One region of the Fictibacillus sp. WQ 8-8 genome, then DNA from elsewhere that is predicted to be linked to it. Evidence: riboswitches for the same ligand, from Rfam matches in the RefSeq annotation. Region 1 holds a riboswitch; each other region holds the start of a gene.
What was found. A riboswitch is a leader RNA that binds a small molecule or an ion and turns the genes downstream of it on or off. The one in region 1 is predicted to bind S-adenosylmethionine.

Region 1 (4,054 bases):
AGTTTCTTGTCACCCAAGCGGTAAATATCATACGGCCGGGAGACATCGCCGTTGATCTCTGCTGTGGTTCAGGTGCGGTTGGCGCCGTGCTGGCTTCAACCCAAGAAAAGATTAAGCTGTATGCTGCTGACATCGATCCGAAAGCGGTAAAGTGCGCTAGCCGTAATGTGACGGCTAGGGGTGGCCGTGTCTACGAAGGTGACCTGTACGAGCCGTTGCCCAAAATACTTCTCGGGCGCGTCAACCTCCTAGTCGCTAACGCACCTTACGTCCCCACCGATGCGATTGGGATGCTCCCTGCAGAAGCCCGCCTTCACGAGGATCGAGTGGCACTGGACGGCGGTGAGGATGGACTTGACATCCAGCGGAGGATAGCCGCTGGTGCGGCGGCCTGCCTGGCGCCGGGTGGTCATCTGCTTGTTGAGACTAGCGAACGGCAAGCACTGCAGACTCTCGAAATTTTTAATGCTAACGGATTGTTATCACGTGTAGTCAGTTCCAGTGAACTGGACGCAACCGTCGTTATTGGCACTAGAACCGCTCTCTAAAAAAACTAAAAAAAAGCCGGATCAGCACAAACTGCTGATTCGGCTTTTAATTTTATCTCCACTATCTATCGCTGAGACTTCCGATAGCCTGCTTTTTGGGCTTCAGCCTCTGAGCAGAACATGACCTCGGCTTTCGTCCGATCGTAATATTGGCCGCCAGGCATGTGATAGATTCCGGATTGGTTACCTTTGATGTTGCAGCTTCCCTTTGGTTTTTCTGGCGTTTTCACCTGATTATTTTGCTTGTTGGCTTGTGAAGTCCCTCCGGAAACTGTTCCGTTTGCTGTGCTGGTTTTTGAATTGGCATGGAATCCATCCTGTTGGGCATAGTTTTCAATCGACCAAATGCCAATACCCGCTTTTTGAGCTTTTTCTTGTGTGGCGCGGAACTGATCGACGTATTTGGTGTTAGGCGGGTACACATAAGCCACACGGGCAAGGCCTTTTTCCAGAAGCAGCTGGTTAAAGTTTTGCTTGCCGATCCATATGTATGCGAGCAGCCTGCCGTATTTATCCCGTTCGGACACATCCAGCTCGACACCGACTTTTTTGCCCGTTAACTGGGTTTTTGTAAATTTGGAGCTTTCCGGCCCGAACGGCTGAACACCGAGCCTCGGATGTTTTGTCTCGGGTGTGTCGATAAGGAGCATGCGGATTCGCTCCGTTTTTCCGTTCTTAAACTTTACATCCAGTGTATCCCCATCGACCACATACGTAACAGTAGCCGGAATGCCTTTAACGGCAGTTGTCTGATCTGTGGATGGAGTGGTTTTGACATCATTTGAAGATGAATCTTCTTGTTTTGCAGCAGGTGAATCCGTTTTTTGTCCGGAATCCGTGCTTGATTGGCCTGTGCTAGGTGCCTGTGCACACCCTGTGATGAGCAAAGCCGTTAACAGCAATACAATCAGGCTAGTCAGACTTTTTCTGCGTTTTTCTCTCAAGTTGATCTCCCCTTAATTTTTAGAACGTTCAAGTTGGTTGCCTGGTAAGGGTAATGAAGTTTACGGCGACGCGTCCATAATAAAAATACAAAAGCTATTATACTACGATATTGAATGCAGAAGGGGACAATGTGAGCAAATTTTATGCGGCTTTCTTAATTGAAAGATCAAAATAGGGGTTTTTTACGTGAGAAGAGAATGTAATATTCTCTGGTTGTTATGTAGTTTAAGAAGATTGGTGGTTGGTGTGGGCTCTTTATCATAAAAGACCAAGCCCATTTGCTGTATCTTTCAAAGTGGAAAGAGATTCTGCAGCAGCTTAAAGACCACGAAGGTGCGGATTTTTTTAAAAAAGGAAGATGAAGAAGTGAAAAAATTAGTTGCGGCAGTCATCCTGTTGTTGGGAAGTTTAGTATATGTGTTAGCGCGGCTCACACAAAAAACATTGTATCTGGACAGATTTTCGGTAAATGCGAACAACCCGGTCAGTTTTCATTGGAACACCATCGCTATCAATACAGGTGCCAGGCACCGCTTTTACACAAGTGTCAAAAGCCGGTGCCTGGCACCATCAAATTGGAATCATTTATGAGCCAATCGGAGGTTACAGTGATCAGTTCATTGAAGTGCATGATGGATGAGAAGGTATGGTTGGCGCCTTTAATAAGCTGAATCTTGCTTTTTCCACATGATCTTTTTTGTGTATTCTCAAAGAATTCCCCGCAATAATGGGCTGGAATTTCTTTGTCGTCCGTTCCGTGAACGAGCAGCACATCACCGGAAAACTGTGATAGCTGGTCTAACGGATTGGAATTCTTGAGGGACTGCAGAAATTTTGTGGTCAGGGAATAACCTAAATGATCCACGAATCCTTTAATGAATAGATGGCTATATTCTTCTTCACCCACGATATTTACGATGTCATCAAACGGCCGTCCTACCGCAGACCAGAGGATTAACTGTTTAACCCTTTCGTCACGGGCCGCAGAGTGTACAGCGACTGCTCCTCCAAGGCTATGGCCAAGCAGGGTAATCTGGTCAGAATCAACGTTAGGAAGCTCCAAGGCAAAGCTAACGGCAGCGTATGTTTGGTCGATTAGATCTTCAAAGCTGTTTTCCCCATAATTCCCCTCACTCTCCCCGCAGCCCGAATAATCAAACCGAACTACAACAAATCCGTTCGAAGAAAGCTGCTGTGCCGTTTTAACAAACAATCGGTCCACACCAATCCGGTTGCTTGTAAATCCATGGCAAATAATAACGGCAGGGGATATCTTATTTTTGCTTAGCACGGATTTCGGATAATGCACGGTTGCGGTAAGCCTTTTTCCCTTCCAGTGTATACAGTCGTGTTTTTCCATATCACCAACTCCTCATTTAACGGTTATCATTTAAAATAACTATTCATATCTATTTAGTAGGAATTGATTCGATAAAAAACCCCTTCCTATGTTTATGGAAACATAAGAAGGGGTTGAAGAGACCGAAGAATGATCAACACAATTCTTATCTTCCAAGCAAAGAAGCTTGTTGAAATTGGCACAGTGCTCAAAAAAGAGTCTGTTGCCGAGGTTTCTCAGGGTCAATTCCCTCCACCTCTCTGGATAAGAATATTTAATTTCATTTAATGTAAAATAGAATTTATAGTTTGTCAATTAAAAAATCTGTTTTGGACAGCTATCTCAAATGAGTATGCATACATCCTATGCACCTGGCGGGGAGAGGGATTCAAAAATATACAATAGCCTGCGCCTTTTTTGTAGGGTGCCAGGCACCTGAATTACACAAGTATGTAATTGCGGTGCCTGGCACCGCAAACTTAAATATTTTATAATATAAATTAATATACTATTAGAGTAATAGACTCAGACGGAAGAAGGCTAATCGTGTTAGAAAAGTTAAACCACCAGCTGGAAAGATTTATGCCATTTATTACACCCGCAAGTGTGATCCTTGGAATTTTGCTTACGAGCGAACTAAAGGGTTTGCTTTTTTTAGTTCCTTGGATTTTTGCATTCATGACGTTTTCAGGTAGTTTAGGGTCTAATTTTACCCATCTGCGAAATACACTGTCCCGGCCAGTGCCCATCCTGACAGCACTCATCATCCTGCATATCATAATGCCGATCTGGGCGTGGGGAGTCGGGCACATTGCGTTTTCCTCGGATTCTCTTACCATAACCGGACTCGTATTGGCGATGGTCATACCGTGCGGCGTGACAAGCAGCATCTGGGTATCCATCTATCGGGGGAACAGCACCCTCGCGCTTTCCATTATATTGATTGATACACTAATATCGCCGATCGTTGTTCCTTACAGCCTATCACTGTTTGTCGGAGAAACCGTCTCCATTGATGAATGGTCCATGGTGAATGACTTGTTGATTATGATCGTGATCCCATCTGTCATTGGCATGCTGCTCAATCATTGGACGAAGGGAGAAATAAAGAACACACTCGGGAAAAGAATCTCTCCAGTTTCTAAAATTTGCATGAGTGCTGTGGTCGCCATCAATGCTTCGGTTGCCACCCCGTATTTGGTTCATGTGAACGGGAAACTTT
Region 2 (4,054 bases), 310 kb from region 1:
ATGATGGGCATTTTGTGTTCTTCTGTCTTCCTTTGATACGGCCGCCTGGTGCCATGTAATGTTCTGTATTTGGCTCATCATGTTCCTCCTTATGCGGTTACTGTTTTTTCTTGCAGACCTTTGATCAGTACTTCTACGACTTCTTTGCGGCTGAAGGTGGCTGGCGGAAGCTCTCCATTTCTCAGCAGTTCCCTCACTTTAGTGCCTGACAAAATCACATGATCCTCTTTGCTGTGAGGACATGTTTTCGATGAAGCCATTCCTTCGCACTTTGTACAATAGAAGCTATGTTCAAAGAACATCAGTGTAATGCCTAGTTCTTCCGGAGTAAACCTGGAAAAGATTTTTTGTGCATCATACGTCCCATAATAATTACCCACACCTGCATGATCCCTTCCAACGATAAAGTGTGTGCATCCGAAGTTTTTGCGGACCATCGCATGAAAAATGGCTTCCCTCGGTCCTGCATATCTCATCGCTGCCGGAAATACGGCCAAGAATACCCGGTCTTGCGGATAATAGTTTTCAAGCAGGATTTCATAGCTTTCCATCCTCACATCAGCGGGAATATCATCGGATTTCGTTTCTCCAACAAGCGGGTTCAGGAACAGTCCATCTACGGTTTCAAGGGCTGTTTTTTGAATGTATTCGTGTGCTCGATGCACAGGATTTCTTGTCTGGAAACCTACAACTGTATTCCATCCCCTGTCTCTGAAGACTTGGCGGGTTTCAGCTGGATCCAGACGATATTCAGTAAACCTCTGTTTTTCAGGCCTCTTTACGAGAGTGATTGATCCTCCGACATAGTAAGAAGGGCGTTCCAGAAGTTTTTTAACCCCAGGGTGTGCAGTATCTGCCGTTTGGTAGACTTGCTCTGCTTCATGCTTAATGTCCGGGCGGTAAAGGTCTTCCACCTCGATGACTCCGTACGTTACACCCTCAAATACGAGCCTCGCCTGATCTCCTGCTGATAGCGTCCTGGCTTGTTTTTCATGAACTGGAAGGACGATTGGAATGCTCCAAACCGTTCCATCAGCAAGACGTAGAGAATCAACGACAGATTGATAGTCTTCTTCATTTAGAAAACCAGTAATTGGGCTGTAGGCTCCTACACCGATCAGTTCAAGATCACTTAAGGATGTAGCATCCAGTTCCACTTCCTTTTGAATGTGGTCTGTTGGCAGATTTGGTTCATAACGGTTTATCAGCTTTCCTCCATGCGGCAAAATTGATGTCATGTTAATTCCTCCTGTAATTTTACTTTATTATTCGTGAAGTCCACACTCTGTTTTCCCTTGCCCTGACCAGCGTCCTGAGCGGGAATCACCCGACCCGTCAGCCGGAAGCGTGCACGGCTCGCAGCCGATGCTCGGATACCCCTGATCGTGAAGCGGATTGTAGGGCAGATTCTGCTTGTAGGCGTATCTCCAAATTTCCTTCCACGTCCAATGGATCAGCGGACAGATTTTCACGGATTTAAAACGTTCATCCTTATTGATGTACTGAACATTGCTCCTCCCTGCCGACTGCTCCCTCCGGAGACCCGACAGCCATGCCGGTGCTCCGTTCAGTGTTTCCTCAAGAGGGACTACCTTTCGTATATAACAGCAGAGGTTCGGTTCTCTTTTCCATAACTCGCTGCCATGCTTTTCCGCCTGTTCCAACAAGGACAGCGAAGGCTTCTTCATCTCAATCTTCATTTCCGGATATCTTTTTTTCGCCTTTTCGATCACCTCGTACGTTTCCTTGAAGTGAAGGCCTGTATCCAGGAAAACGACTCTTGCATCTGGTTTGACCTTGGATACAAGATCCACCAGGACACTGCCTTCTATTCCGAAGCTGCACGCATAAACGAGTGCATCTCCATATTGCTCATACGCCCATTTCAGTACTTCGAGTGCCCCCTTCGTTTCACTGTCTTCCGGAAACGTAAACTCCTGTTCTTTCCATGTGTCAAACTTGAGCATGTTAACCACCCCTCCAATGAAAAAGGCAGCTTTAACCATAAGCAGCCATCCTGCTATGTTAAAACCGCCTCTAGTTTTCTAGTCAGCGAATATTTATTTAAAACGTACCTTTTCGTTTTTTTCCAGCTGAATCAGCTTTCCATCCTGAACAATTAACGTGATGGACCCATACTTGATACTGTTCAGCATTTCTTTTAACTGTTCAAAAATTTCATCCTGGCTTTTACCGTTTACCACATCAGAACCTCCTCGTTTAATATGTTTTGTTAGGTTTTTTTAGGAATTAAAATGGCAATAAAAAAACCTTTCCATTTCGGAAAGACTGACGAGGTAAACATATTACCTTATCTTCCAAAATGTAATAAACATTCTGCTGGAGTTAGCACCTTGCAAAAAAATGCAGGTTGCCGGGTTTCATCGGGCCAGTTCCCTTCACCGCTCTGGATAAGTTTTTTTATTTTTTTAAATAATAACACACATTTATGCTTTCGCAAACCCTATTATTCTTATCGGATTAAAAAATATTTATTGAAATATCCGAAAATTTTATTGACAGACTTTCATTCCATTGAATATAGTAGATACTAAATTCGAAAAGAGATACACTGCTGATCGGAAAAACCGAAGGCTCTTAACTTTACTGTTAAGGGCCTTTTATTTGTTAGGAGGAGTAAAATGAAAAAACTGATCATCCTGGCCCTGATTGGACTCGTTGCACAACTGATTGACGGGTCACTCGGAATGGCTTACGGACTGACTTCGACTTCCCTGCTGCTGGCCTTTGGAATCGCTCCGGCGGTTGCTTCGGCTTCGGTTCACTTTGCAGAGGTTGTTACGACAGCCGCCTCAGGTGCATCACACATCAGGTTCGGTAATGTTGACCGTAAAATTATCTTTCGTCTCATTATTCCGGGATCCATTGGGGCATTTACCGGTGCCTGCTTTTTATCCAATCTTCCTGGCGACGCAGTAAAACCGTATATTTCCTTTTTCCTGCTGTTCCTTGGTTTCTTTATTCTGTACCGATTTTTATTTAAAAAGAACACCAAGCCTGCTGATCATGAAAAAGCGTTCAGCCGCAAGCAGCTCATCCCGCTCGGACTTGTTGCTGGCTTCTTGGATGCCACCGGAGGAGGAGGCTGGGGACCGGTAGCCACACCTGTCCTGTTAGCCAAAAACGGCACAACAACAAGAAAGGTCATCGGTTCCGTGGATACGAGCGAATTTGCTGTTGCCGTTTCTGCTACACTCGGTTTCCTCATCTCTCTCGGATGGGAGCAGGTCAACTGGATGTGGGTTATCGCCCTCATGGCGGGAGGATTAATCGCAGCACCGATCGCAGCATGGCTCGTCCGCATTATCCCTTCGCATATTTTAGGTGTGGTTGTTGGAGGATTGATTATTGTAACGAACGCCCGGACGCTTTTGCAGTCCGCTGGAATCTCCGGTACAGCACTGCAATCGGTCTATACCGTGCTGGTCGTCGTTTGGCTGGCGGCAATTTTCTTCAGCATTAGAAAAAATAAAAAACATTCTTTCTCAGCTGGACCACAAACTGAAAGCACTAATCTCCACTGACACATCACAAACAATAATTTATACCAATAAAAGCTGACTCAAATGAGTCAGCTTTTATTGTATTCTTCTATTTCTTCACTTCAATAATGAACGGATAGGTGATCACTTTCCCATTGATCTTAAACTCCGCCCACAATTTATAAAGTCCAGGTTCCTCAAATTCCGTCTCAAATTTTGTATCTTCAGGAGTGGAAGGATGAACGTGGACATATTTTTCTCCTGTATGATCTAAGACCACAACATGGCCACGTGCTCCAAGATAAGGTTCAGGTTTTGCATCACCCATGCTAAATTGCAGCGTAACAGGCTGGCCAGCTTTAAATTCTTTTGGCGTCAATGATACCTTGTGTCCATCAATTGTTTTTGAAAAGGTGGTATCTGCCTTCAATTCTGGCTGGTGAGTATGATTTCCATGGCTTCCCGCTTCAATTTTCAACGGGGCAACGGCATAAGCTTTATTTTTGGGCTTGATGTCTACAAATGCTTTGTAGGTTCCAGGCTGCAGTCTG
Region 3 (4,054 bases), on a different contig from region 1:
AATAATGCCTGTCGGATTCCTTCTTCTCCAATGCAATACACAGTTGCGTCACGTTTGATTTTTTCAATATAGTTGGCAGTAGCCATGCTTGTCGTGTACACATGATCGGAAGTGGCCGGAATTTCAAAGTTGTGCAGAACAGAAGCCACGTCTTCCTTCGTTTTTGATGAGTTATTCGTCACAAAAAGATACGGAAGGCCTCTCCTGTTAAGTTCCTGAACGAATTGCACCGCCTCTTCAATCCGTTCCTTTCCTCTGTACATCGTTCCATCCAGATCAATCAAATAGCCTTTATAAGTTTTCATTCCACAAACTCCTTTTTTCATTCACAGGTTAGTGTACCAAAAATGGGGCCATCCTAACAAAAATTTGAACCCCTTGACTCTCCGATTTCCTCTTTATGTATATTGTTCCATTTGAAGTGCGCGATAAGAAAAAAGGAGGTCATCTTATGGCTAAAAATACAAATGAAACTGTAGTTTCTGGAGTACAAAACGCATTGAATCAAATGAAACAGGAGATTGCCAGGGAGTTTGGTGTTTCTTTAGGAGCAGATACGACGTCTAGACAGAACGGTTCGGTTGGCGGCGAGATCACGAAGCGCCTCGTACAGATGGCTGAGCAACGGCTTTGAAAGAAAGTAGCTAGACATCACAACTTTTCAAGTTTTCATTGATATCAAAAAAGGGGCTGTCCAAGAAGTCTGGTAGCTGTTGATCTCCGCTCCAGGCTGCTCGCTTTCCGCGGGGCGTGCGGTGAGCCTCTTGGCGCAAGCGCCTGCGGGAGTCTCACCTGTCACGCTAGTCCCGCAGGAGTCTCGCACCTTGCACTCCAATCAACTTTTCATTGAAGATTTTTCACGTCAAAGGAGCTGCCTGAAGGTCAATTTTCGACTTTCAGGACAGCCCCTTTTTATTTCGGCGTTCCTGGCTGAAAATATTCAATTCTCTCCCGGTCAGGGCCATAGAAGAAAATATACTGAGAACCATCCGGCAACGATGTCACCTCATCTTCGACAAACAGGACGCTATGATTCTTCAGCACCTGAATTTCTTTCGAGAGATCATCTACGGTAAACGCCACATGATTCACTTTTCCTTCTTCAGCCAGCTGTCTATTGTGGCCTGCTACCAGCTCAACCAGGATCTCCCCTTCCAGTCCCAAAAATACTAGTTCGATCCCCGGCTTGGAGTGTTTCATTCGTTTGATCACATCCAAACCTATGATGTCACGGTAAAAGGAAATGGATTCTTCCAAGTTTTCAACCATAATTCCTACATGCTCAAGCTTTCTTACAGCCATACCAAACATCCCTTCCAATTTCGATTCATTCACCTGAAAATTTCATATTTGTCTTAAGTATAGTAGAAAGGGAGTTTATTGAACATAACAATTACTGGCCGCTTGGAACCGGACTGATGACCGCTAGTGCCTGCTCGAGATCATAGATAATATCATCAATCGTTTCAATGCCCACCGACAGCCTTACCATCTCAGGCGATACTCCTGCTCTAAGCTGCTCTTCCTCTGTCAGCTGCTGATGCGTAGTGCTTGCCGGATGGATGATTAATGATTTAGAATCACCGACATTCGCCAAGTGAGAGAATAACTTCACACTTTCAATGAGCTTTCTTCCTTCTTCTACCCCGCCTTTTACACCGAAAGTGAGGATGGCACCAGCACCTTTAGGCAAATATTTCTGCGCCAGCTCATTATACTTGTTATCTTCTAATCCAGGATAGTTCACCCAGTCCACAGCAGGATGTTCTTTTAAGTATTTCGCCACCTTCAGGGCATTTTCACTATGCCGTTCTACACGCAGTGCCAGCGTTTCAAGCCCTTGAATAAAGAGGAAGGAGTTAAACGGTGATACGCAAGAACCGAGGTCTCTGAGCAATTGGACACGCGCCTTGATAATATAAGCCAGCGGTCCGACTGCTTCCGTATAAACGACGCCATTATAGCTTTCATCCGGCTCCGTAAGTCCTGGGAATTTGCCGTTCGTCCAATCAAACTTACCGGAATCTATGATTAATCCTCCAATCGATGTGCCGTGTCCGCCAATGAATTTTGTAGCGGAATGAACGACAATGTCTGCTCCATGCTCGATCGGACGGCAAAGATATGGTGTTGCAAACGTATTGTCTACGATAAGCGGAACCCCTGCTTCATGAGCAATTTCTGCAATGGCTGAGATATCTGCCACGTCAATTTTCGGATTCCCGATCGTCTCGATGTAAACCGCTTTTGTCTTTTCAGTAATGGCATCACGGAAGGATTGAAGGTTATCCACTTCTGCAAATTTAAAATTGATTCCGAGCTTCGGAAGTGTATTCGCAAACAAGTTATACGTTCCGCCATATAGAGAGCCAGACGCTACAATTTCGTCACCTGCTCCCGCTATGTTTAAAATGGAATACGTAATCGCCGCCTGGCCGGATGCCACCGCCAGCGCTCCAACACCGCCTTCTAGCTTTGCAATCGTCTGTTCAAACGCATCCTGTGTCGGATTCATGATTCGGCTGTAAATGTTCCCAAACTCTTTTAAACCAAAAAGGTTGGCTGCGTGCTCCGTACTGTTGAATTGATAAGACGTTGTCTGGTAAATAGGAACCGCTCTCGCGCCTGTTGTCGGATCTACTTTCTGTCCCTCGTGCAATGAAACCGTCTCAAAACCATATTCTCTTTCTTCACTCATGTTCAATCTCTCCTTCTAAAATGTAGTGGTTTAAACAGAGGCAAGGATCTGAGTAAAATGTTAGCCAACAAGAAAAGCTGAAGTGCCCTGCTAAGGTCCGACAAGCGCTGGAGTTCTTCTCAAGCAACACGTTTTTTGTGTTGAGGGAGAAGAACGAAGATGACTAAGGATGAAAAGAAGATCTTACTTTTCATCTATCGAGGACCTTAGCTGAAAACTTAAGTTCATTTTCAGCATTGGGCACTGAAGCTGAACAATCAAAAAGACCTCTTCTAAAAGAAGAGGTCGCAGTTTTCACCGTCGGCTCTCATCTTTCAGAACATTTGCGTGTTCTGCTGAAATTAGCACCATGCATTTCTGCTGGTTGCCGGGTTTCATCGGGTCAGTCCCTCCACCTCTCTGGATAAGATACATCTGAATATTAAGTTATTTTGAATAATACTGAACTTTAATGTTGAAGTCAACCCTTTTTTTCACGATAAGGAAGGGGCAAAGTTTTTGGCACGCTCCCCCGGGCCGATGTTCGAAACTTTGCATTTTTTATTTTCTGCTGCAGTCAGCAATACCATATCGGTCTTCTGCCCTGCTCCAGTAAGAGAAAAAGTGTGGCCAGCGAGACGATGGAAAAAGAGATCACCCTCGATGAGCTCTACCTGACGTCCTTCGTGCGACAACAGAAGGAAAGAATAGAGGGCGGATGATCGTAAAAATCCAACAAAAAAATAAACCCTATTGGCGGATCAGCCAGTAGGGTTTATGCGTTTTTCTCTTCGGAAATCAAATATTTGCAATACGAGCCGCCTTTAGCAAGACATTCTGTGCGTTCCACATGGTCTGTACCGAGCATTCTCTGGAATAAAGAAAGCTCACATGAGCAGGCATTCTGATATTCATTTGCTACTTTGGCAATCGGGCAGTTGAATTCTTTTAATTCATACTGGCCGTCTTCTGTTTTTTCCCACTCGACCATATAGCCGGCTTCGTTTTGAATGTCGGCGAGTTCGGCCACCTTTTGCTCAAAGCTCTTATTCTCCATCCGTTTCTTATACTTATCATTTAAGCGGTTTTCCCGGCGGACAAACAATTCATGCACAGCTTTCTCACCGGCAATCTCCTGAATGTCTCTCATAAATTCAACGGTCAGCCCCGAATAGTTGCGCGGAAATTGTTCATCCGCAGCTTCGGAGAGCTGATACACATTCAGCGGCCGTCCCATGGCCTGGCGGACCAGGGTGGTTTCAACGAGCCTGTCTCTCTCTAATGTATTTAAGTGGCGCCTGACAGCCATCTCGGTAATCCCAAGGCGGCTGGCCATTTCAGTAACCGTCAATTTTCTATATCGCTTAAGCATATGAA

Region 2: it holds a riboswitch for S-adenosylmethionine, as region 1 does, so the genes downstream of both, M1K46_RS00615 (YezD family protein) here and M1K46_RS02140 (alpha/beta hydrolase) in region 1, are expected to answer to the same signal.
Region 3: it holds a riboswitch for S-adenosylmethionine, as region 1 does, so the genes downstream of both, M1K46_RS20445 (homocysteine synthase) here and M1K46_RS02140 (alpha/beta hydrolase) in region 1, are expected to answer to the same signal.

What each region holds. Positions count from the first base shown of each region.
Region 1 covers NZ_JAMXKG010000001.1:432,366-436,419, reverse strand. Annotated here, with positions in the region: gene M1K46_RS02150 (putative protein N(5)-glutamine methyltransferase) at 1-548, shown strand, start outside; gene M1K46_RS02145 (thermonuclease family protein) at 614-1,492, opposite strand; gene M1K46_RS02140 (alpha/beta hydrolase) at 2,041-2,853, opposite strand; SAM riboswitch class I at 2,996-3,103, opposite strand; gene M1K46_RS02135 (bile acid:sodium symporter family protein) at 3,379-4,054, shown strand, end outside.
Region 2 covers NZ_JAMXKG010000001.1:121,938-125,991, forward strand. Annotated here, with positions in the region: gene cysC (adenylyl-sulfate kinase) at 1-78, opposite strand, end outside; gene sat (sulfate adenylyltransferase) at 90-1,238, opposite strand; gene M1K46_RS00610 (phosphoadenylyl-sulfate reductase) at 1,266-1,967, opposite strand; gene M1K46_RS00615 (YezD family protein) at 2,061-2,177, opposite strand; SAM riboswitch class I at 2,309-2,418, opposite strand; gene M1K46_RS00620 (sulfite exporter TauE/SafE family protein) at 2,643-3,545, shown strand; gene M1K46_RS00625 (hypothetical protein) at 3,613-4,054, opposite strand, start outside.
Region 3 covers NZ_JAMXKG010000013.1:13,543-17,596, reverse strand. Annotated here, with positions in the region: gene M1K46_RS20460 (TIGR01457 family HAD-type hydrolase) at 1-305, opposite strand, end outside; gene M1K46_RS20455 (alpha/beta-type small acid-soluble spore protein) at 452-634, shown strand; gene M1K46_RS20450 (VOC family protein) at 913-1,302, opposite strand; gene M1K46_RS20445 (homocysteine synthase) at 1,394-2,698, opposite strand; SAM riboswitch class I at 3,003-3,108, opposite strand; gene M1K46_RS20440 (helix-turn-helix transcriptional regulator) at 3,453-4,054, opposite strand, start outside.